Regions from separate parts of the Skermanella mucosa genome, predicted to be linked through region 2. Evidence: predicted binding sites of a transcription regulator. Region 2 holds the regulator's gene; the other holds the start of a gene.

Region 1 (10,410 bases), 640 kb from region 2:
TCGTCCGGGGTGAAGGCCTCCACTCCGCCGGGCAGCGAGTCCGAGTAGTTCCAGGTGAAGGCAAGGGCCGCCGGGTCCCAGACCTCGGTGCGCTCGGGACCGTGCGGCCGGGCGACCCAGGCGCGGGTGCCGGCCGCTTCGGCCTTGTAGCGGACGCCGAAGAAGCGGCTGCCGGACAGGGCGCCGACGGCGGCGATGGCGAAGGGGAGATCGGCCTCGTCGGGGAAGCGCTCCGCGGTCATGCGGGAGATCATTTCGGCGAACCGGCGGCGCTTTTCCTCCGCCGGCATACCGTCGAGGACGGGCATGACCGTTGCTCCTTGTTCATGGGCGCGCTGTCATGGCACCCCGGCATGAGCCCCACGCAGGGGAGAGTCAATGCGGCAACTTGGCCGCGACCTGCGGCTTCCTAAGTTCGATCGGCAGGAGCGAAGCGGCAGAGCCTTATGCGGAGGGGCGGCGTCCCGCCGCCCGTGGTGCGCGGGACGCGCACCCTCCAAGCTGTCCGTGCGGAGTCATCAATGGTCATTGTCAAATTGCTCGATCTCGGACTTGAACCATGCAAAAGGCCCCGCGGCTCGACGCCGCGGGGCCCTTCCGGATCGATGCTTCGGTCGAAGCCGGAGGCTTACGCCGCCTGCTTCATCATGCTGCGCAGCACGTACTGAAGGATACCGCCGTTCTTGTAGTACTCGACCTCGTCCAGGGTGTCGATGCGCAGGGTCACCTGGATTGTCTCGGACGTGCCGTCGGCGCGGGTGATCTTGACGTCGATGTCCTTGCGCGGGGTCAGGCCCGCCTCCACGCCGGTGATGTCGAAGATCTCCGTGCCGTCCAGCTTCAGGCTCTGGCGCGACATGCCGTCCTTGAACTGCAGGGCGAGGATGCCCATGCCGATCAGGTTGGAGCGGTGGATGCGCTCGAAGCTCTCGGCGAGCACGGCCTTGACGCCCAGCAGGCGGGTGCCCTTGGCCGCCCAGTCGCGGGACGAGCCGGTGCCGTACTCCTTGCCGGCCACCACGACCAGGGGCGTGCCCTCGTCGGCGTAGCGCATGGCGGCGGTGTAGATCGGCATCACCTCGCCCGACGGGACGTGCTTCGTGACGCCGCCCTCGGTGCCGGGTACCATCTCGTTCTTGATGCGGATGTTGGCGAAGGTGCCGCGCATCATGACTTCATGGTTGCCGCGGCGGGCGCCGTAGCTGTTGAAGTCGGTCGGCCGCACCTGATAGCCCAGCAGGTATTCGCCGGCGGGGCTGTCCTTCTTGATCGAACCGGCCGGGGAGATGTGGTCGGTCGTGATCGAGTCGCCCAGGATCGCCAGCGGGCGGGCGTCGTGGACGTCGGAGACCGGCTGCGGCTCCGGCTTCATGTCCTCGAACAGCGGCGGCAGCTTGACGTAGGTCGAGCCCTCGGCCCAGCTGTAGGTCTGGCCGGTCGCGGTGGCGATGCTGCGCCACTCCTCCGGGCCGGCGAACACGTCGCTGTAGCGGTCGCGGAACATCGCCGGGGTCAGGGACGCCTGGATCGTGTCCGCGATCTCCTGGTTGGTCGGCCAGATGTCCTTCAGGTACACCGGCTGGCCGTCGCTGCCCGTGCCGATCGGATCGTTGACCAGATCGACCTTGACGTTGCCGGCCAGCGCGTAGGCGACGCAGAGCGGCGGCGACGCGAGGTAGTTGGCGCGGGTGTGCGGGTTGACGCGGCCTTCGAAGTTGCGGTTGCCCGACAGGACGGCGGCGACCACGAGGTCACCCTCCTCCACCGCGGCGGAGATCGCCTCCGGCAGCGGGCCGGAGTTGCCGATGCAGGTGGTGCAGCCGTAGCCGACCAGGTTGAAGCCCAGCTTGTCCAGATAGGTGTCCAGGCCGGCGGCGGCGAGATAGTCGGTCACCACCTGGCTGCCCGGAGCCAGCGAGGTCTTGACCCACGGCTTGGAGGTCAGGCCCTTCTCGACCGCCTTCTTGGCGACGAGGCCGGCGGCGACCAGCACGCTGGGGTTCGACGTGTTGGTGCAGGACGTGATGGCGGCGATCACGACGTCGCCCTGTTTCAGGCTGTAGTCGGCGCCCTTGACCGGCGTCGCCTTGTCGATGTCGGCGGCCGGCACCTTGAAGGCGGCGATCAGGTCGCTGGTGAAGGCCTGCGCCATCGACGACAGCAGCACCTTGTCCTGCGGGCGCTTCGGGCCGGCCAGCGACGGCTCGACCGAGGCGAGGTCCAGTTCCAGCACGTCGGTGAAGACCGGCTCCGGCGAGCCCGGCTCGGCCCACATGCCCTGGGCCTTGGCATAGGCCTCGACCAGCGCCACGCGGTCGGCGTCGCGGCCGGTGAAGGTCAGGAACTTGATGGTCTCGGCGTCGATCGGGAAGATGCCGCAGGTGGCGCCGTATTCCGGCGCCATGTTGGCGATCGTGGCGCGGTCGGCGAGCGGCAGGTCGGCGAGGCCGGGGCCGAAGAACTCGACGAACTTGCCGACGACGCCCTTCTTGCGCAGCATCTGGGTGACGGTCAGCACCAGGTCGGTCGCGGTGGTGCCTTCCTTCAGCTTGCCGGTCAGCTTGAAGCCGACGACCTCGGGGATCAGCATGGAGATCGGCTGGCCGAGCATGGCCGCTTCCGCCTCGATGCCGCCGACGCCCCAGCCCAGCACCGCGAGGCCGTTCACCATTGTGGTGTGGCTGTCGGTGCCGACGAGGGTGTCGGGGTAGGCCACGGTCTTGCCGGTGCCCTGGTCGGTGTCGGTCCAGACGGTCTGGGCCAGGTATTCGACGTTGACCTGGTGGCAGATGCCGGTGCCGGGCGGCACGACGCGGAAATTGTTGAACGCGGTCTGGCCCCAGCGCAGAAAGGCGTAGCGCTCCTGGTTGCGCTCGAACTCCAGCTCGACGTTCTTCTTGAAGCTGTCGGGACCGCCGAACTCGTCCACCGTGACCGAGTGGTCGATGACGAGGTCGACCGCGCAGAGCGGATTGATCCGCGATACTTCGCCGCCCAGCGTCTTCACCGCCTCGCGCATGGCGGCGAGGTCCGCCACGGCGGGGACGCCGGTGAAGTCCTGCATCAGGACGCGGGCCGGACGGTAGGCGATCTCGGTGTCGCTGCGCCGGGCCTTCAGCCACTCGGCCACCGCCTTGACGTCGTTGACCGAGACCGTGCGCCCGTCCTCGAAGCGCAGCAGGTTCTCGAGCAGGACCTTGAGCGAGAAGGGAAGCGTGGAGAGATCGCCGAGGCCGGCCTGCTCGGCCGCCTTCAGGCTGAAGTAATCATACGACTTGCCCCCCACGTCGAGGGTGCGGCGCGTCTTCAGCGAGTCATGACCGGTGAATGTTGTCACGGGAACTCCTCCATTGCTTTGCAACCGGCGGAGGTTTGGATCGACATGTGACCGAAACCTTTTTTTTGCGTTGCAATGATCTAGCGCAAAATCGGCACGCTGGCAAACGACAGCGGTGTGCGAGTGGTATTACCAGCGGACCGATCGCGAGGGTTTCCGCGCTTCGGGACGCGGCGCCCCATGCCTGCGCGCTCCCGAAAAAACGAAGCCCCCGCCGGTTTCCCGGCGGGGGCTGTTGCGCGCGTATCCGATCCGGTCAGGCGACCGCGACCGTGTCCGCGATCTCGCGGAAGGCGGGGATCTGGTCGAAGTTCATGTAGCGGTAGATGTCGGCGGCCTTCTGGTTGACGATGCTGACCTGCTCCATGTACTCGGCCACGGTCGGGATCCTGCCCATCAGCGCGCACACCGCGGCCAGCTCGGCCGAGCCGAGATAGACGCGGGTGTCGATGCCCAGGCGGTTCGGGAAGTTGCGGGTCGAGGTGGACATGGCCGTCGAGCCCTTGCGGATCTGCGCCTGGTTGCCCATGCACAGCGAGCAGCCCGGCATCTCCATCCGCGCGCCCGACTTGCCGAGGACGCTGTAATAGCCCTCCTCGTTCAGGATCATGGCGTCCATCTTGGTCGGCGGCGCGATCCACAGCCGGGTCGGGATGTCGGACCTGCCGTCCAGCACCTTGCCGGCGGCGCGGAAGTGGCCGATGTTGGTCATGCACGAGCCGATGAAGACCTCGTCGATTACGTCGCCCGCGACCTCCGACAGCGGCTTGACGTCGTCCGGATCGTTCGGGCAGGCGACGATCGGCTCCCGGATGTCGGCCAGGTCGATCTCGATGACGGCGGCATACTCGGCGTCGGCATCGGGTTGCAGGAGCTGCGGATCGGCGATCCAGGCCTCCATCGACTTGATGCGGCGCTCCAGCGTGCGGCGATCCTGGTAACCGTTGGCGATCATCCAGCGCATCAGCGTGATGTTGGAGCGCATGTACTCGATGATCGGCTCCTCGTTGAGGCGCACCGTGCAGGCGGCGGCGGACCGTTCGGCCGATGCGTCGCTCAGCTCGAACGCCTGCTCGACCTTCAGGTCGGGCAGCCCCTCGATCTCCAGGATGCGGCCGGAGAAGATGTTCTTCTTGCCCTTCTTCTCGACCGTCAGCAGGCCCTGGCGGATGGCGTAGAGGGGGATCGCGTTGACAAGGTCGCGCAGCGTGACGCCCGGCTGCATGGTGCCGGTGAAGCGCACCAGCACGCTTTCAGGCATGTCCAGCGGCATCACGCCGGTGGCGGCGGCGAAGGCCACCAGGCCGGAGCCGGCCGGGAAGGAGATGCCGATCGGGAAGCGCGTGTGGCTGTCGCCGCCGGTGCCGACGGTGTCGGGCATCAGCAGGCGGTTCAGCCAGGAGTGGATGATGCCGTCGCCCGGCCGCAGGGACACGCCGCCGCGGGTGGCGATGAAGGTCGGCAGCTCGTGGTGCATCTTCACGTCCACCAGCTTGGGATATGCCGCGGTGTGGCAGAAGGACTGCATCACGAGATCGGCGGAGAAGCCCAGGCAGGCCAGGTCCTTCAGCTCGTCCCGGGTCATCGGGCCGGTGGTGTCCTGCGAACCGACGGTGGTCATCCTCGGCTCGCAATAGGTGCCGGGGCGGATGCCCTGCCCGTCCGGCACGCCGCAGGCGCGGCCGACCATCTTCTGGGCCAGCGAAAAGCCCTTGCCGCTGTCGGCCGGGGCAGACGGCAGCCGGAACAGGGTGGACGGCTCCAAGCCCAGCGCCTCGCGGGCGCGGGCCGTCAGGCCGCGGCCGATGATCAGCGGGATGCGGCCGCCGGCCCGGACCTCGTCGAAGATCACGTCGGACTTGACCTTGAACTCGGCGATCACCTCGCCGTCCTTCAGGGCCTTGCCTTCATAGGGGCGCAGCTCGACGACGTCGCCCATCTCCATCCGGGAGACGTCCAGCTCGATCGGCAGCGCGCCCGCGTCCTCCATGGTGTTGTAGAAGATCGGCGCGATCTTGCTGCCCAGGCAGACGCCGCCGAAACGCTTGTTCGGGACATAGGCGATGTCCTCGCCGGTCCACCAGAGCACGGAGTTGGTGGCGGACTTGCGCGACGAGCCGGTGCCGACCACGTCGCCGACATAGGCCACCAGATTGCCCTTGGCCTTCAGCGACTCGAGCTGCCGTACCGGGCCGCGGGCGCCGGGCTCGTCCGGCTCGATGCCGGGGCGGGGGTTCTTCAGCATGGCGAGCGCATGCAGCGGGATGTCCGGGCGCGACCAGGCATCGGGGGCCGGCGACAGATCGTCGGTGTTGGTCTCCCCGGTCACCTTGAAGATGGTCAGGGTGAGGCTTTCCGGAACCTCCGGACGCGAGGTGAACCACTCGGCATCGGCCCAGGACTGCATCACCGCCCGGGCGTTGGCGTTGCCCTGGTCGGCCAGTTCCTTGACGTCGTGGAAGTAATCGAACATGAGGAGGGTCGTCTTCAGCCCCTCCGCCGCGGCCGCGCCGCATTCGGCGTCGGCCAGCAGGCCGATCAGCGGACTGATGTTGAAGCCCCCGAGCATGGTGCCGAGCAGTTCCGTCGCCTTGACCCTGGAGATCAGCGCGCAGGACTCCTCCCCCTTGGCGACCTGGGCCAGGAAGGCGGCCTTGACCTTGGCGGCATCGTCGACGCCCGCCGGCACGCGGTAGGTCACCAGATCGACCAGGAATTGCTCCTCGCCCGCGGGGGGGGCCTTCAGCAGGCCGATCAGTTCCTCGGTCTGCTTGGCGGACAGCGGCAGCGGCGAAATCCCGAGTGCGGCACGCTCAGCGACATGCTGGCGATAGGCTTCAAGCACGGCTAGATCCTCTCTATTAGGTTTATTGCCAGGTTTATTGCAGGACTTCAGCCCCTTGGACTCGATGCCTGCCGACTGTTTTGGCCTGCCGGCAGTTTTGCCGGGCTCTTGCCGGATGCGCGATGAGGCTCTTTGCCGCTGCGCTTCAATGTCCCAAACCAGGCAGGCGCGGTTTTCCGGCAGGGATGCTCTGCGCCCTTGCCGGGAACTTCCGGGTGCAAGCTATTCATCTTGAATTTAGGGAGCCGGTATCGCACCTTGCTGCGCAACGGTCGTACGAACGAAAAAGGTACGCCCAATAAGAACGTGACAGGGAGGACGCGCGGTGAAAGCCGATACGCCCATTTTCGAAGCCCGACATGTGTCGCTGCGGTTCGGCGGTGTGCGCGCGCTGACGGATGTGAGCTTCAGCATCGACAAGGGCGAGCTGTTCTCGATCATCGGTCCCAACGGGGCCGGCAAGACCTCCATGGTCAATTGCATTTCCGGCCGGTACAGCCCGACCGAGGGCCAGATCCTGTTCAAGGGACGGGATATCACGCGGATGACGCCCAACCACCGGGCCGAGATCGGCATCGGCCGCACGTTCCAGAACCTGGCGCTGTTCGGGCACATGACGGTGCTCGACAACATCATGGTCGGGCGCCACCACCTGATGAAGAACAACTTCCTGACCGGCGCGCTGTACTGGTTCACCGGCGCGCGGAAGGAGGAGCTGGAGCACCGCCGCGAGATCGAGGAGATCATCAATTTCCTGGACATCCAGCATGTCCGAAAGGCGGTCGCCGGCACGCTTTCCTATGGGTTGCGCAAGCGGGTCGAGCTGGCCCGCGCCATGGCGCTGAAGCCGGACCTGATCCTGCTGGACGAGCCGATGGCCGGCATGAACCTGGAGGAGAAGGAGGACATGGCCCGCTACATCGTCGATCTGAACGAGGAGTACGGCATGACCGTCGTGATGATCGAGCACGACATGGGCGTGGTCATGGACATCTCCCACCGGGTGATGGTGCTGGATTTCGGCAAGAAGATCGCCGAGGGCTATCCGGAGGAGGTCCTGGCGAACGCGCATGTCAAGCGGGCCTACCTGGGCGAGGCCGACGACGTGCTGAGCGACGAGGACGACGTGGCCGTGCCGGCCGGGAAGGTGGCGTGATGGACGCCGGAACGGTCAACGGGCTGCCCGACCTGTCGCTGTTCGACACTTTCCCGAAGCTGCTCCAGGTCCACGCGCGCAACCATCCGGACGAGGTGGCGCTCCGGGTCAAGGACCTGGGGATCTGGCACAGCCTGAGCTGGAGCCAGTACCAGGCGCGGGTCAAGGGTTTCGCGCTGGGGCTGCACCATTACGGCGTCGGCCGGGGCGACGTGGTCGGGATCGTCGGCGACAACCGGCCGGACTGGGTCTGCGCCGAGATCGCCGCCCATGCCGTGGGCGCCATGAGCCTGGGCATGTACCGGGACGCGCTGGACGAGGAGATCGCGTATCTCGTGACCTACAGCGACGCCAAGGTCATGTTCGCCGAGGACGAGGAGCAGGTCGACAAGCTGCTGGAACTGGGCGACCGGATCGCCACCGTGAAGCTGATCGTCTACAGCGACCCGCGCGGCATGCGGAAGCATTCCGACCCGCGGCTGATCTCCGTGACCGAGCTGATGCACCACGGCGACGCGGTCGCGTCGGAGTTTCCCGGCCTGTACGACGAGCTGGTGGCGGCCGGACGCGGCGAGGACGTGGCGGTGCTGTGCACCACGTCGGGCACGACGGCCAACCCCAAGCTGGCGATGCTGCCGGCGGGGCGCGTGATCCGGCACTGCGCCAGCTACCTGGACGTCGATGCCAAGGGGCCGCGCGACGAGTATGTCTCGGTGCTGCCGCTGCCCTGGATCATGGAGCAGGTCTATGTGCTGGGGAAGGCGCTGCTGAGCCGGATGACCGTGAACTTCGTCGAGGAACCCGAGACGATGATGCACGACTTCCGCGAGGTCGGGCCGACCTTCGTGCTGTTCGCCCCGCGGGTGTGGGAGCAGATCGCGGCCGACGTGCGCGCCCGGATCATGGACGCCTCGCCGCTCAAGCGGCGCCTGTACGAGTACGGGATGAAGGTGGGGCTGGAGGCGCTGGACAAGGGCAAGCGGTCCTGGCTGGCCGACCTGCTGCTGTTCCGCGCGCTGCGCGACCGGCTGGGATTCTCCAACCTGCGCTCCGCCGCGACCGGCGGGGCGGCGCTGGGGCCGGAGACCTTCCGCTTCTTCATGGCGATGGGCGTACCGTTGCGCCAGCTCTATGGGCAGACCGAGACGCTGGGGGCCTATACGATCCATGCCCAGGGCGACGTGGATTTCGACACCGTCGGCAAGCCGTTCGGCAAGGACATCGAAGTCCGGATCGACAACCCCGACCACAACGGCGTCGGCGAGATCGTGACCCGGCACCCCAACATGTTCGCGGGCTATTTCCGCAACGAGGCGGCGGGGGCGGCGGATATCCGCGACGGCTGGATGCATACCGGAGACGCCGGCTATTTCGACAAGCGCGGGCATCTGGTGGTGATCGACCGGATCAAGGACATCGCCACCACCGGGCGGGGCGACCGGTTCTCGCCCCAGTACATCGAGAACAAGCTGAAGTTCAGCCCCTATGTCGCCGAGGCGGTGATCCTGGGCGACCAGCGCGACTATCTCGCCGCGATGATCTGCATCCGCTTCCCGATCGTGTCCAAGTGGGCGGAGAAGAACCGGATCTCCTTCACGACATACACCGACCTGTCGAGCCGGCCGGAGGTCTACGAGATGATCCGGCGCGAAGTGGAGACGGTCAACGCGACCCTGCCCGAAGCCCAGCGCATCGCCAAGTTCCTGCTGCTCTACAAGGAGCTGGACGCCGACGACGGCGAGCTGACCCGGACCCGCAAGGTGCGGCGCGGCGTGATCGCGGAGAAGTACGGGACCATCATCGACGCGATCTATGCCGGCCGGCCCAGCATCGACGTGGACACCACCATCGCCTTCCAGGACGGCACCAGGCAGCGCATCCGGACGGTCCTGAAGGTGGTCGACCTGGTGCCGGGGAGCAGCGCGCCGGCCTCTCCGAAGCGGGCGGCGTGATGGGGAGGCAATTGCAATTTCGGGGGAGTTCGGGTAGAAAGAGGCTGCCGGGAGGTGTTCAGCTCACCCCCCGGCGCCTCCTAGGCCCGAGTCACGAGAAGGCGGATGGAAATCCGCCAGATCCTGAGATCGAGCCACAGGAGTGTGGATGTCCTTTTCATCCCTGTGCTCCTGAGTTGGCCGGCCGGGCCTATTCCCGGCCGGCACCTCGGACCGTACCCCATACGATAGAGTTCTTCGGTAGCGCGCGTGCGGCGATAGTGTCGCAACCGCTTTCCAACGATTCCAAGAACAAGAACGCGGCTTGGGAGGGAACCTCGCCATGAACTGGGACCTGCTGTTCCAGCTCGTCGTCAACGGCATCATCGTCGGCGCGCTGTACGGCGTCGTGGCCATGTCGTTCGTGCTGATCTACAAGGCGAGCCAGGTGGTCAACTTCGCCCAGGGCGAGTTCCTGCTGATCGGCGCCTGGGCCTGCTGGTGGCTGCTGACGACATACCAGATCCCCTTCGTCTGGGGCTTCCTGATCACGCTGGCCTTCATGATGGCGTTCGGAGTCATCCTCCAGATCGTCGTGCTGCGGCCCATGATCGGGGAGCCGATCATCTCGGTGATCATGGTCACCATCGGGCTGTCGATCTTCTTCCAGGCGCTGATGAAGTGGATGTTCGGCGTGTTCGCCAAGCCCTTCCCGCCGATCTTCGAGACCGAGTCGGTCAGCGTCTTCGGGCTCCAGGTTCAGACGGTCTACCTGATGAGCCTGATCATCTCGGTGATCATCATGGCCGGGTTCGGGTATTTCTTCAAATTCTCGAAGATGGGCCTCGCCATGCGGGCGACAGCGTTCAACCAGCAGGTGGCGCAGTCGCTGGGCATCTCGGTCCGCAACGTCTTCGCGCTGAGCTGGGCGATCTCCGCCATGGTGTCGGCGGTGGCCGGCGTGGTGGTCGGCACGGTCAACGGCGTGTCGTCCGCGCTGTCCTTCTTCGGCATCAAGGTATTTCCGGCGGTCATCCTGGGCGGGCTGGACAGCATCGTCGGCGCCGTGATCGGCGGGCTGATCGTCGGGCTGCTGGAGAACGTGGCGCACTTCTTCGACAGCCAGTTCCTCAACTGGGGA
Region 2 (10,410 bases):
TCGGCCTGAAAGTCGTGCGGCCGATCTGGCTGCAGCTCCAGGACGACTGCATGACGCAGCTCGACGACATCACGATCGAGGACCTGTGCCTGCGCGCCAACCAGGCCGGCATCGAGAGCGAAACCCACGCCAAGATCGATTTCAGCATTTAAAATCGGGGTTCGAGGTATTAGATTGGATTATCTGTGATTTCCAAGATTTAACAGTTGCGAAGGGTGGAATACCATGGCGGCTCCAGAACACGGACCTGAATTCCGGGGCAGGATCTACGACAGCATCCTGGATACGATCGGGGCGACGCCGCTGGTCCGCGTCCGGCGGCTGGCTTCGGAGTACGGGGTCAAGGCCGACATCGTCGGCAAGCTCGAGTTCTTCAACCCGCTGTCCAGCGTCAAGGACCGCATCGGGCTGGCGATGATCGAGGCGGCCGAGGCCGAGGGCAAGATCGAGCCGGGCAAGACCACCCTGGTCGAGCCGACCTCAGGCAATACCGGCATCGCGCTGGCCTTCGTCGCCGCGGCCAAGGGCTACCGGCTGATCCTGACCATGCCGGAGAGCATGTCGGTCGAGCGCCGCAAGATGCTGAAGCTGCTGGGCGCCGAGCTGGAGCTGACGCCCGCGTCGGAAGGCATGAAGGGCGCCATCCGCAAGGCGGAGGAGCTGGTGGAATCCACTCCAGACGCCTTCATCACCCAGCAGTTCAAGAACTCGGCCAACCCGGCGATCCACCGCACCACCACGGCCGAGGAGATCTGGCGCGACACCGCCGGCAAGGCCGACATCCTGATCAGCGGCGTCGGCACCGGCGGCACGCTGACCGGCGTCGGCGAAGTGATCAAGCAGCGCAAGCCCGACTTCAAGATCATCGCGGTCGAGCCGGAGGACAGCCCGGTCCTGTCGGGCGGCCTGCCCGGCCCGCACAAGATCCAGGGCATCGGCGCCGGCTTCGTGCCCGACATCCTGAAGAAGGACCTGATCGACGAGGTGCTGCGCATCTCCAACCAGCGCGCCTTCGAGACCGCCCGCAAGGCGGCCCGTGTCGAGGGCCTGGCGGTCGGCATCTCGTCGGGCGCCGCGCTGGCGGCGGCGATCGAGGTCGGCCAGCGGCCGGAGAACGAGGGCAAGCTGATCGTCGTGATCATCCCGTCCTTCGCCGAGCGCTACCTGTCGACCGCCCTGTTCGAGGGGCTGGAGTAAGGTAGAGCCGGGCTTCCTCCAGGAGTAAGGTCGCGCGTGGATGGCCGGATCAAGTCCGGCCATGACGGAAAAGGGAGGCCTTGGCTTGTGGGTCCGGTGACGGTCGGGTCCGGGTGGCTCCCTTTTCGTCATGCGCGGGCTTGACCCGCGCATCCACGCGCAAACTGACGGGAAGAAGTCCGGCCATATCGGCGGGCGGAAACAAGCAAACACCAGGTCAGCACCCTATGGATTTCACCGACGCGCAGGTCGAACGCTATGCCCGCCACATCATCCTGCCGGAGGTCGGCGGCATCGGGCAGGAGGTGCTGCTGAAGTCGCGAGTGCTGGTGGTGGGGGCCGGCGGGCTGGGCTCGCCGCTGCTGCTCTATCTCGCGGCGGCGGGCGTCGGCGCCATCGGGGTGATCGACCCCGACGTGGTCGACCTGTCCAACCTGCAGCGCCAGATCATCCATGACACCGGCTCGATCGGCACGCCCAAGGTGGAGAGCGCCCGGGCGCGGCTGGAGGCCATCAACCCGGACGTGCGGCTCGATGTCCACCGGGAGCGGCTGACCGCGGCCAACGCCATGGGGCTGATCGCCGACTACGACGTGGTGGCGGACGGCACCGACAATTTCGCCGCCCGCTACCTGCTGGCGGACGCCTGCCATCTGGGCGGCCGGACGCTGGTTTCGGCGGCCATGCTCCGGTTCGATGGGCAGATCTCCACCTTCAAGTCCTATCTGGGCGGTCCCAATCCCTGCTATCGCTGCATCTTCCGCGAACCGCCGCCGCGCGGGCTGGTGCCGAGCTGCGCCGAAGGCGGCGTGCTGGGGGCGCTGGCCGGCGCCGTCGGCTCGATCCAGGCGATCGAGGTCCTGAAGGAGCTGCTCGGCATCGGGGACAGCCTGTCCGGACAGTTGCTGATGTACGACGCGCTCCACACCAGCTTCCACAAGGTCCGGGTCCAGCCCGATCCGGAATGCCCGCTGTGCGGACGGCATCCGACCATCACGGACCTGTCCGCGCATCCGTCCGGGCATGACGGAGCCCTGCCATGAGCGGGGCTTCGACGCTGTCGCTGGTGGTGTTCTCCGGCGGGTTCGACCGGGTCCACTACGCGCTGGTGATGGCGAGCGCCGCGGCGGCGACCAACCGCAAGGCCACCCTGTTCTTCACCGGCCGGGCGGTCCTGGCGTTGAAGGCCGGGGATGGCTGGCGCGGGCTGGACCCTGCCGACGACGGCTCGTCGCCGGAGGAGCGCAACGCCCATTTCGGCCGCAGCGGCCTCGCCGAGTTCGAGGAACTGCTGGAGGCCTGCGTCGCCCTGGGCGTGACCGTGATGGTCTGCGAGATGGCGCTGAAGGCGATCGGCCTGGACGCGTCCGCCCTGCGCGACGACGTGCCGGTGGTGACCGGCGGCGTCGTCACGCTGCTGAACGGGGCTCCCGGCGACGGCAACATGCTGTTCGTCTGAATCCGCCGGCCGATTACCGGCGGCGCCACTCTTCCCGGGTTATTTCCCAGATCCCGGCGGGGAAGCGGCCCGAGACGAAGCCCCTTTCGTGGATGCCGACCAGCCGCATGCCGTCGCGTTCCGACAGCCGGCAGGACCGCAGGTTCACCTCGGCCTTCTGGACCCGGAGGACGGGGCGGCCGAGGGTTTCGAACCAGAAATGCATGACGGCGGCGCTGGCTTCGGTCATCAGGCCCCGCCCCTGCCAGGCGGGATCGAGCCACAGGCCGCGATTATCGTCGAGCTTGTCCATCAGGCTGACGATGCCGATCAGCCGGTCGGGCTCCGCGCGGGGGCGGATCGACCAGTGCCATTCGGCGCCCCGCGCCATGGCGGGAAGTGCTGCGTCCCGGATATGGGAGAGGGCGCCGTCGGCCGGATAGGGCCATGGCACATGGTCGGCGAGGAACCGCACGATCTCCCACCGGGGGAACACGTCCTGGACCGCGCCGGCGTCGGAAAGCTCCAGCGGCCGGAGGACCAGCCGGGGCGTCTCCAGGACCGGGATCAGGCGGCGCCGCCCTTGACGTCGAGCGCGTAGCCCGCCGAGCGGACGGTGCGGATCAGGTCGTTGTCGTTTTCCTCGTTCAGCGCCTTGCGCAGCCGGCGGATATGCACGTCGACGGTGCGCGGCTCCACATAGACGTCGTGGCCCCAGACCAGGTCGAGCAATTGCTCGCGCGAGAAGACCCGGCCGGGATGCTGCATGAAGTGGCGCAGCAGGCGGAACTCGGTCGGCCCCAGATGGATGTCGCGGCCCTGGCGGCGCACCCGGTGGGCCGCCAGATCCATCACCACGTCGTTGAACCGCAGCATCTCCTCCGCCAAGCCGGGGCTGGCGCGGCGGAGCACGGCGCGCATCCGGGCGACCAGCTCGGTGGGGGAGAAGGGCTTGGCGATATAGTCGTCGGCCCCGGAGTTGAGGCCGCGGACCTTGTCCGCCTCCTCGCCGCGGGCCGTCAGCATGATGATCGGGATGTCGCGGGTCTTGGGGTTGCGCCGCATCTGGCGGCACACCTCGAGCCCCGACATCAGCGGCAGCATCCAGTCCAGCAGGACGATGTTGGGCGTCTGCTCGGCGGCGAGCAGCAGCGCCTCCTCGCCATCTCCCGCGGAAAGGGTGCGGAAGCCCTCCTTGTCGAGATTGTACTTGAGGAGCGTAACGAGGTCCGCCTCGTCCTCGACGATGAGGACGAGGGGTTTCAGCGCCGAATTCATGGGATGCCTTGTTCCAAACTAGTCCTGCGTTTCCGGCTCGGGGGTGACGACAGCATAGCTGCTTTCGTCACCCTTGGGGCGTTCCGTCGTCAGCGGGTGCCCGATCACCAGGAAATGGATCGTCTCGGCGATGTTGGTCGCGTGGTCGCCGATCCGTTCCAGGTTCTTGGCAATGAACAGAAGGTGCGTGCAGGGCGTGATGTTGCGCGGGTCTTCCATCATGTAGGTCAGGACCTCGCGGAACAGGCTGGTATAGAGGTCGTCCAGCTCCTCGTCGCGGCGGCGCGCCGCCACCGCCTTCTCCACGTCGCGCTCGATGAAGGCGTCGAGCACATCCTTCATGATCTCCTGGACCAGCCGGCCCATGCGGGGGATCGCGGCGGCCGGACGGACCGCCGGCACCTGGGCCAGGGCGATCGACCGCTTGGCGATGTTGGCGGCGTAGTCGCCGATCCGCTCCAGGTCGGCCGCGATCTTCAGCGCCGACACGATCTCGCGCAGGTCGGACGCCATGGGCTGGCGCAGGGCCAGCAGGCGGAGCGTCTCCGCGTCGACGTCCCGCTCGTAGCCGTCGACCCGGAGGTCGGACTGCATCACCTGGGCCGCGATGGTCGTGTCGCGGCGGACGACGGCCTGAACGGCCGCCTCCACCTGGGCCTCGGCGACGCCGCCCATCTGCGTGATCAGATTCGCCAGCCGCTGCAGTTCCTGCGCGAACGACTTGACGATGTGCTCGTTGCTCATGCGCCGCTTCCCTGAATTGCCCGATTATCCCGAATGACGTCCCGCCGATCAAGCCGGCGGGGCCGGCTCAGCCGTAGCGGCCGGTGATGTAGCCCTGGGTCCGCTCGTCGCGGGGATTGGTGAAGATCTCCTCGGTGTCGCCCACCTCCACCATGTCGCCCAGGTGGAAGAAGGCGGTGCGCTGGGACACGCGGGCCGCCTGCTGCATGTTGTGGGTGACGATCACGATGGTGTAGTTCTCCCGCAGCTCGTCGATCAGCTCCTCCACATGGGCGGTCGCGATCGGGTCGAGGGCCGAGCATGGCTCGTCCATCAGGATCACCTCGGGGCTGACCGCGATGGCGCGGGCGATGCAGAGGCGCTGCTGCTGGCCGCCGGACAGGCCGGTGCCCGGCTCCTTCAGGCGGTCCTTCACCTCGTTCCACAATCCTGCGCGCTGCAGGCTCTTGGCGACGATCTCGTCCATCTCCTCCCGCCGGCTGGCAAGGCCGTGGATGCGCGGACCATAGACGATGTTGTCGTAGATCGACTTGGGGAACGGGTTCGGCTTCTGGAACACCATGCCGACCCGGGCGCGGAGCTGGACCGGATCGATCGCCTTGTCGTAGATGTCCTGGCCGTCCAGCGTGATCAGGCCCTCGATGCGGGCGATGCCGATCGTGTCGTTCATGCGGTTGAGGCAGCGCAGGAACGTGGACTTGCCGCAGCCCGACGGGCCGATCAGCGCGGTGACCTGCCGTTCCGGGATCGCCAGGTCGATGCCCTTCAGCGCCTGCTTGGCGCCGTAGTACACCTTGACCTGCTTGGCATCCATCTTGTTCGCGACGCCTGCCAGCATGCCGGCGGCGGAGCGCGCCTCGACGCCGGGGATCGCGCTGGTTCCGGTCTGTGTTTGGCCGAGTTGGGTCTGGGCGGTCATTTACCAACGCCTTTCAAATTGCTTGCGCAGGACGACGGCGATCGCGTTCATCGCGATCAGGAAGGCCAGGAGGACCATGATCGCGGCCGAGGTGCGCTCGACGAAGCCGCGCTCCGGGCTGTCGGCCCACATGAAGATCTGCACCGGCAGCACCGTCGCGGCGTCGCCGAAACCCGAGGGGGTGTCCACGATGAAGGCGATCATGCCGATCATCAGGAGGGGCGCCGTCTCGCCGAGCGCGTGGGCCATGCCGATGATGACGCCGGTCAGGATGCCGGGCATCGCGAGCGGCAGCACGTGGTGGGTCACCACCTGGAGCGGCGAGGCGCCGACGCCCAGCGCCGCCTCCCGGATCGACGGCGGGACCGCCTTCAGCGCCGCGCGGCCGGCGATGATGATGGTCGGCAGCGTCATCAGCGCCAGCACGATGCCGCCGACCACCGGGGCCGACCGGGGCATGTTGAAGACGTTGAGGAACACCGCGAGGCCGAGCAGGCCGAACACGATCGAGGGCACCGCCGCGAGGTTGTTGATGTTGACCTCGATCAGGTCGGTCAGCTTGTTCTTCGGCGCGAACTCCTCCAGGTAGACCGCGGCGGAGATGCCGATCGGGATCGCGAGGCCGAGCGTCACCATCAGCGTCAGCAGCGAGCCGACCAATCCCGCCTTCAGGCCCGCCAGTTCCGGGTCGCGGCTGTCGCCGTTGAGGAAGAGCCGCCAGTTGAAGCCGTTCACGATGTTGCCGTTGGCGACCAGCTTGTCGATCCAGGCGATCTGCTGGTCGGTGACCTTGCGGTCGGTCTCCGGCACGCGACGGTCGATGTTGCCCTTGAGGAGCTGGTCGTAGTCGCTCGCCAGGGCCAGGTTCACGGTCCTGCGGGTCCCGATCAGGGACGGGTCGTCCATGACCATCTGCCGCAGCTCGAACGCGGCGCCGTTGCTGATCATGGCGGTCAGCCGGCGCCGGTCGGTCCTGGACTCCACCTCGGGGAAGACCGCCAGCAGCGCGTTGCGCGCCAGGGCCGCGTAGTTGGCGTTGGACAGGGTGTTCGGGTCGCGGGTGCCCTGCGGATCGATCTCGGCCGGGTCGAAATGGATCTCCAGCGCCAGGTCGTGCTGGGCGAAGGCGGTGTAGCCCTGGGCCACGATGCTGGCGAGCAGGACCGCCAGCATGGCCAGCGCCACGCCGATCGCGGCCATGCCGTACATCTTGAAGCGCCGCTCGGCGGCGTAGCGCTTCTTCAGGCGGGCGGCGAAGTCGTCGGTCTGATACGGCGCGGCCGCCCGGGGTGAGCTGATGATGTCAGTCATATTTTTCCCGATACTTCTGCACCACCCGGAGGGCGATGATGTTCAGGCCGAGGGTGACGGTGAACAGCACGAGGCCGAGGCCGAAGGCCGAAAGGGTCTTGGCGCTGTCGAACTCCTGGTCGCCGACCAGCAGGGTGGCGATCTGGACGGTGACGGTGCTGACCGCGTCCAGCGGGTTGGCCGACAGGTTGGCGGCGAGGCCGGCGGCCATCACGACGATCATGGTCTCGCCGATCGCGCGGCTGACCGCCAGCAGGACGCCGCCGACGATGCCGGGCAGCGCCGCCGGAAGCACCACCTGCCGGATCGTCTCCGACTTGGTGGCGCCGAGGCCGTAGGAGCCGTCGCGGAGCGACTGGGGCACCGCGTTGATGATGTCGTCCGACAGCGAGCTGACGAAGGGGATGATCATGACGCCCATCACGACGCCGGCGGCGAGCGCCGACTCCGAGCTGACGCCGAGCCCGAGGCTCTGGCCCACGTCGCGCACGAAGGGCGCCATGGTCAGGGCGGCGAAGAAACCGTAGACCACCGTCGGGATGCCGGCCAGGATCTCCAGGACGGGCTTGACCGTGCCGCGCACCTTGGCCGGCGCGTATTCCGACATGTAGATGGCGCTCATCAGGCCCAACGGCACCGCGACCACCATGGCGATCGAGGCGATCAGCAGGGTGCCGGTGAACAGCGGCACGGCGCCGAACGACCCGTCGGACGCCACCTGGTCGGCGCGGATCGCGGTCTGCGGGCTCCAATGGAGGCCGAACAGGAACTCGGTCGGGGGCACCTTGGTGAAGAACCGGATCGCCTCGAACAGCAGCGACAGGACGATGCCGACCGTGGTCAGGATCGCCACCAGCGAGCACAGGATCAGGAAGATATTGACGACCTTCTCGACCTGGTTGCGGGCGCGCAGGCCGGGCTCGATCCGCTGCCGGGCATAGTAGAGGCCGGCGCAGGCGATGGCGAGCATGACGACCGCGAGGGCGCCGTTGCCGATCCCCCGGAGGCTCTTGTAGTGCTCCGCCGCCGCCAGCAGGGCCGGGTCGGGCACGCGGCTGGTGATGTTGCCGTAGGCCAGGTTGTGGATGTCGACCATGATCAGGTTGATTTCCTGGGGCGACAATCCCGCCAAGGCGGCCGGCAGGCTGGAGCGGACCATGCCGTCCACGATCGACCCTTCGAGGCCGGTCCAGAGGGCGAACAGCATGAGGGCGGGAAGGCCGACCCACATGGCGACGTAGAGGCCGTAGTAGGACGGCACGGAGTGCAGCGTGGAGAGCCTGCCGCCGGCCGTGACCACCGCCCGGGACTTGCCGAGCTGGAATCCCACAAACGCCAGCACGGCGAGAACCGCTAGGAAGAGTGATACTGACATCGGGACCCGTCGGGATTTGAGGGCGACTGTCTGCCGGAAACTCCCGCCTGCCGGCGCGGGAAGGCGCCGGCAGGCGGGGAGCCGGCGATTACATCGTGACCGGGGTCAGGTTCAGGATGTCGGTCCGGACCTTCTCGCGCTTGGCCTTGGGCAGCGGGATCAGGCCCTTGGCCTCCAGGTAGCCGTCCTCGCCGAACGCCTTCTCGCTGGTGTACTCGGCCAGGAACTCGCGGATGCCGGGGATGACGTCCACGTGCTGGTTCTTGACATACACGTACATGGAACGGGCGACCGGGTACTTGGCGTCCGCGATGTTGTCCAGCTCAGGTGCCACGCCGTTGATCCTGGCGCCCTGCAGCTTGTCCATGTTCTGGTCGAGGAAGCTGTAGCCGAAGATGCCGTACGCGTCCTTGTTGGCGACCAGCTTCTGGACGATCAGGTTGTCGTTCTCGCCGGCTTCCACATAGGCGCCGTCCTCGCGGATCTGGTTGCAGACCGCCTTCTGCTGGTCGGCCGGCAGGGCCTTCACTTCCGGGAACTGGGCGCAGCCGACATCCATCACCAGCTCGACGAAGGCGTCGCGGGTGCCCGAGGTCGGGGGCGGGCCGAGCACCTCGATCTCCTTGTTGGGCAGGGACGGGTCGATCTGGTTCCAGGTCTTGTAGGGGTTCGGGACGACCTGGCCGTTCACGACGACCTGCTTGGCGAGCGCCTGCCAGATCTGCTTGATGGTGTAGTCGGTGTTCGTCGCGGCCTTGGAGTTCGCGAAGACGATGCCGTCGAAGCCCACTTCCAGCTCGCTGACGGTGGTGACGCCGTTGGCGGCGCAGCTCTCCAGTTCGGACTTCTTGATGCGGCGCGACGCGTTGGTCAGGTCCGGATGCTGGACGCCCACGCCGGCGCAGAACTGCTTGATGCCGCCGCCGGTGCCGGTGGACTCGACGACCGGGGTCTTGAACTTGCCGGTCCGACCGAAGGTCTCCGCGACCGCGCTGGTGAAGGGGAACACCGTGGACGAGCCGACGACGCGGATCTGGTCGCGGCCCTGGGCCTGGGCGCCACCCGTCAGCGCGACGGTCGAAGCGAGGGCGGCGAGCGCCGCCACGGCGAGCTTCTTGTTGATCACGATCTAATCCTCCAGCCAATTCGCCAAAATACGGACCAAAAGCCCTGTTTTTCCGCGGCACCTGAGTACCGGCGGCTTCGGCGCGGACCTTAACGGCGATCGGCGATACAATTACTACGGCGGGATGACAGTTTGATGACACCCGCGACCGAGAGGCGACTATGCCGCGGAGCCGCCTGCCCTGCGGGTATCGGCGGCCTTTTCCTCGGCCGCGACAGGGAGGAAAACCGTGAAGGTGCTGCCTTTTCCGACGTCGCTCTCGATCGTCAGGCGACCGCGATGGCGGTTGACGATGTGCTTGACGATCGCGAGGCCGAGGCCGGTGCCGCCGAGCTGCCGGCTGCGCGCGGGGTCCACCCGGTAGAACCGTTCGGTCAGGCGCGGCAGGTGCATGCGGGCGATGCCCTCGCCGCAATCGGACACGGAGGCCGAGACCATGGGCGCCGCGCGCCGGCCCCCGGCGGGGAGCGGCACCACGGCGCTCGCCGGGCCGCCCCCGCCGGGCTCGACCAGCGCCAGGGCGATCCGCACCTCGGTGCCGTCGCGGGTGTACTTGACCGCGTTGTCGATCAGGTTCTGCAGGACCTGGGCGAGCTGGTCCTCGTCGCCGGTGACCGGGGGCAGCCGGTCCGGCAGGTCCAGGTGCAGGCGGATCCGGCGCGCGGCGGCCTTCAGCTCCAGCGCGGCGACGGCGCCGCGGGCGATGCGCCCCAGGTCGGCCCGGCCGGTGGGCGCCGTATGCTCGTCCAGCTCGATCCTGGACAGGGAGAGCAGGTCGTTGACCAGCCGCGACATGCGGCCGGACTGGTCGTGCATGATGCCCAGGAAGCGGTCGCGCGCCTCGGCGTCGTCGCGCGCCGGGCCGCGCAGGGTCTCGATGAAGCCCAGAAGGGTGGCGAGCGGCGTGCGCAGCTCGTGGCTGGCGTTGGCGACGAAGTCGGCGCGCATCTGCTCGGACCGCTTGATCGCGGTGATGTCGTGCAGGGTCAGGATGATGATGGTGGACCCGTCGCGGCGGAACG

Evidence for each region. Region 2 encodes PhoB, which activates phosphate uptake and scavenging genes when phosphate is short. Its sites were predicted from a motif close to TNTCATAAAACTGTCA; they were not measured.
Region 1: acnB (bifunctional aconitate hydratase 2/2-methylisocitrate dehydratase) is a predicted target of PhoB. The motif match lies at 6,209-6,224, and genes of this name have one in related genera.

What each region holds. Positions count from the first base shown of each region.
Region 1 is NZ_CP086106.1:621,517-631,926, reverse strand. It holds gene JL100_RS02885 (hypothetical protein) at 1-308, opposite strand, end outside; gene acnA (aconitate hydratase AcnA) at 629-3,337, opposite strand; gene acnB (bifunctional aconitate hydratase 2/2-methylisocitrate dehydratase) at 3,594-6,182, opposite strand; gene JL100_RS02870 (ABC transporter ATP-binding protein) at 6,508-7,338, shown strand; gene JL100_RS02865 (long-chain fatty acid--CoA ligase) at 7,338-9,290, shown strand; gene JL100_RS02860 (branched-chain amino acid ABC transporter permease) at 9,613-10,410, shown strand, end outside.
Region 2 is NZ_CP086106.1:6,387,107-6,397,516, reverse strand. It holds gene JL100_RS29735 (RrF2 family transcriptional regulator) at 1-152, shown strand, start outside; gene cysK (cysteine synthase A) at 226-1,197, shown strand; gene JL100_RS29725 (HesA/MoeB/ThiF family protein) at 1,425-2,240, shown strand; gene JL100_RS29720 (DsrE family protein) at 2,237-2,656, shown strand; gene JL100_RS29715 (GNAT family N-acetyltransferase) at 2,670-3,131, opposite strand; gene phoB (phosphate regulon transcriptional regulator PhoB) at 3,203-3,913, opposite strand; gene phoU (phosphate signaling complex protein PhoU) at 3,932-4,657, opposite strand; gene pstB (phosphate ABC transporter ATP-binding protein PstB) at 4,725-5,495, opposite strand; gene pstA (phosphate ABC transporter permease PstA) at 5,577-6,887, opposite strand; gene pstC (phosphate ABC transporter permease subunit PstC) at 6,880-8,262, opposite strand; gene JL100_RS29685 (PstS family phosphate ABC transporter substrate-binding protein) at 8,351-9,388, opposite strand; gene JL100_RS29680 (ATP-binding protein) at 9,548-10,410, opposite strand, start outside.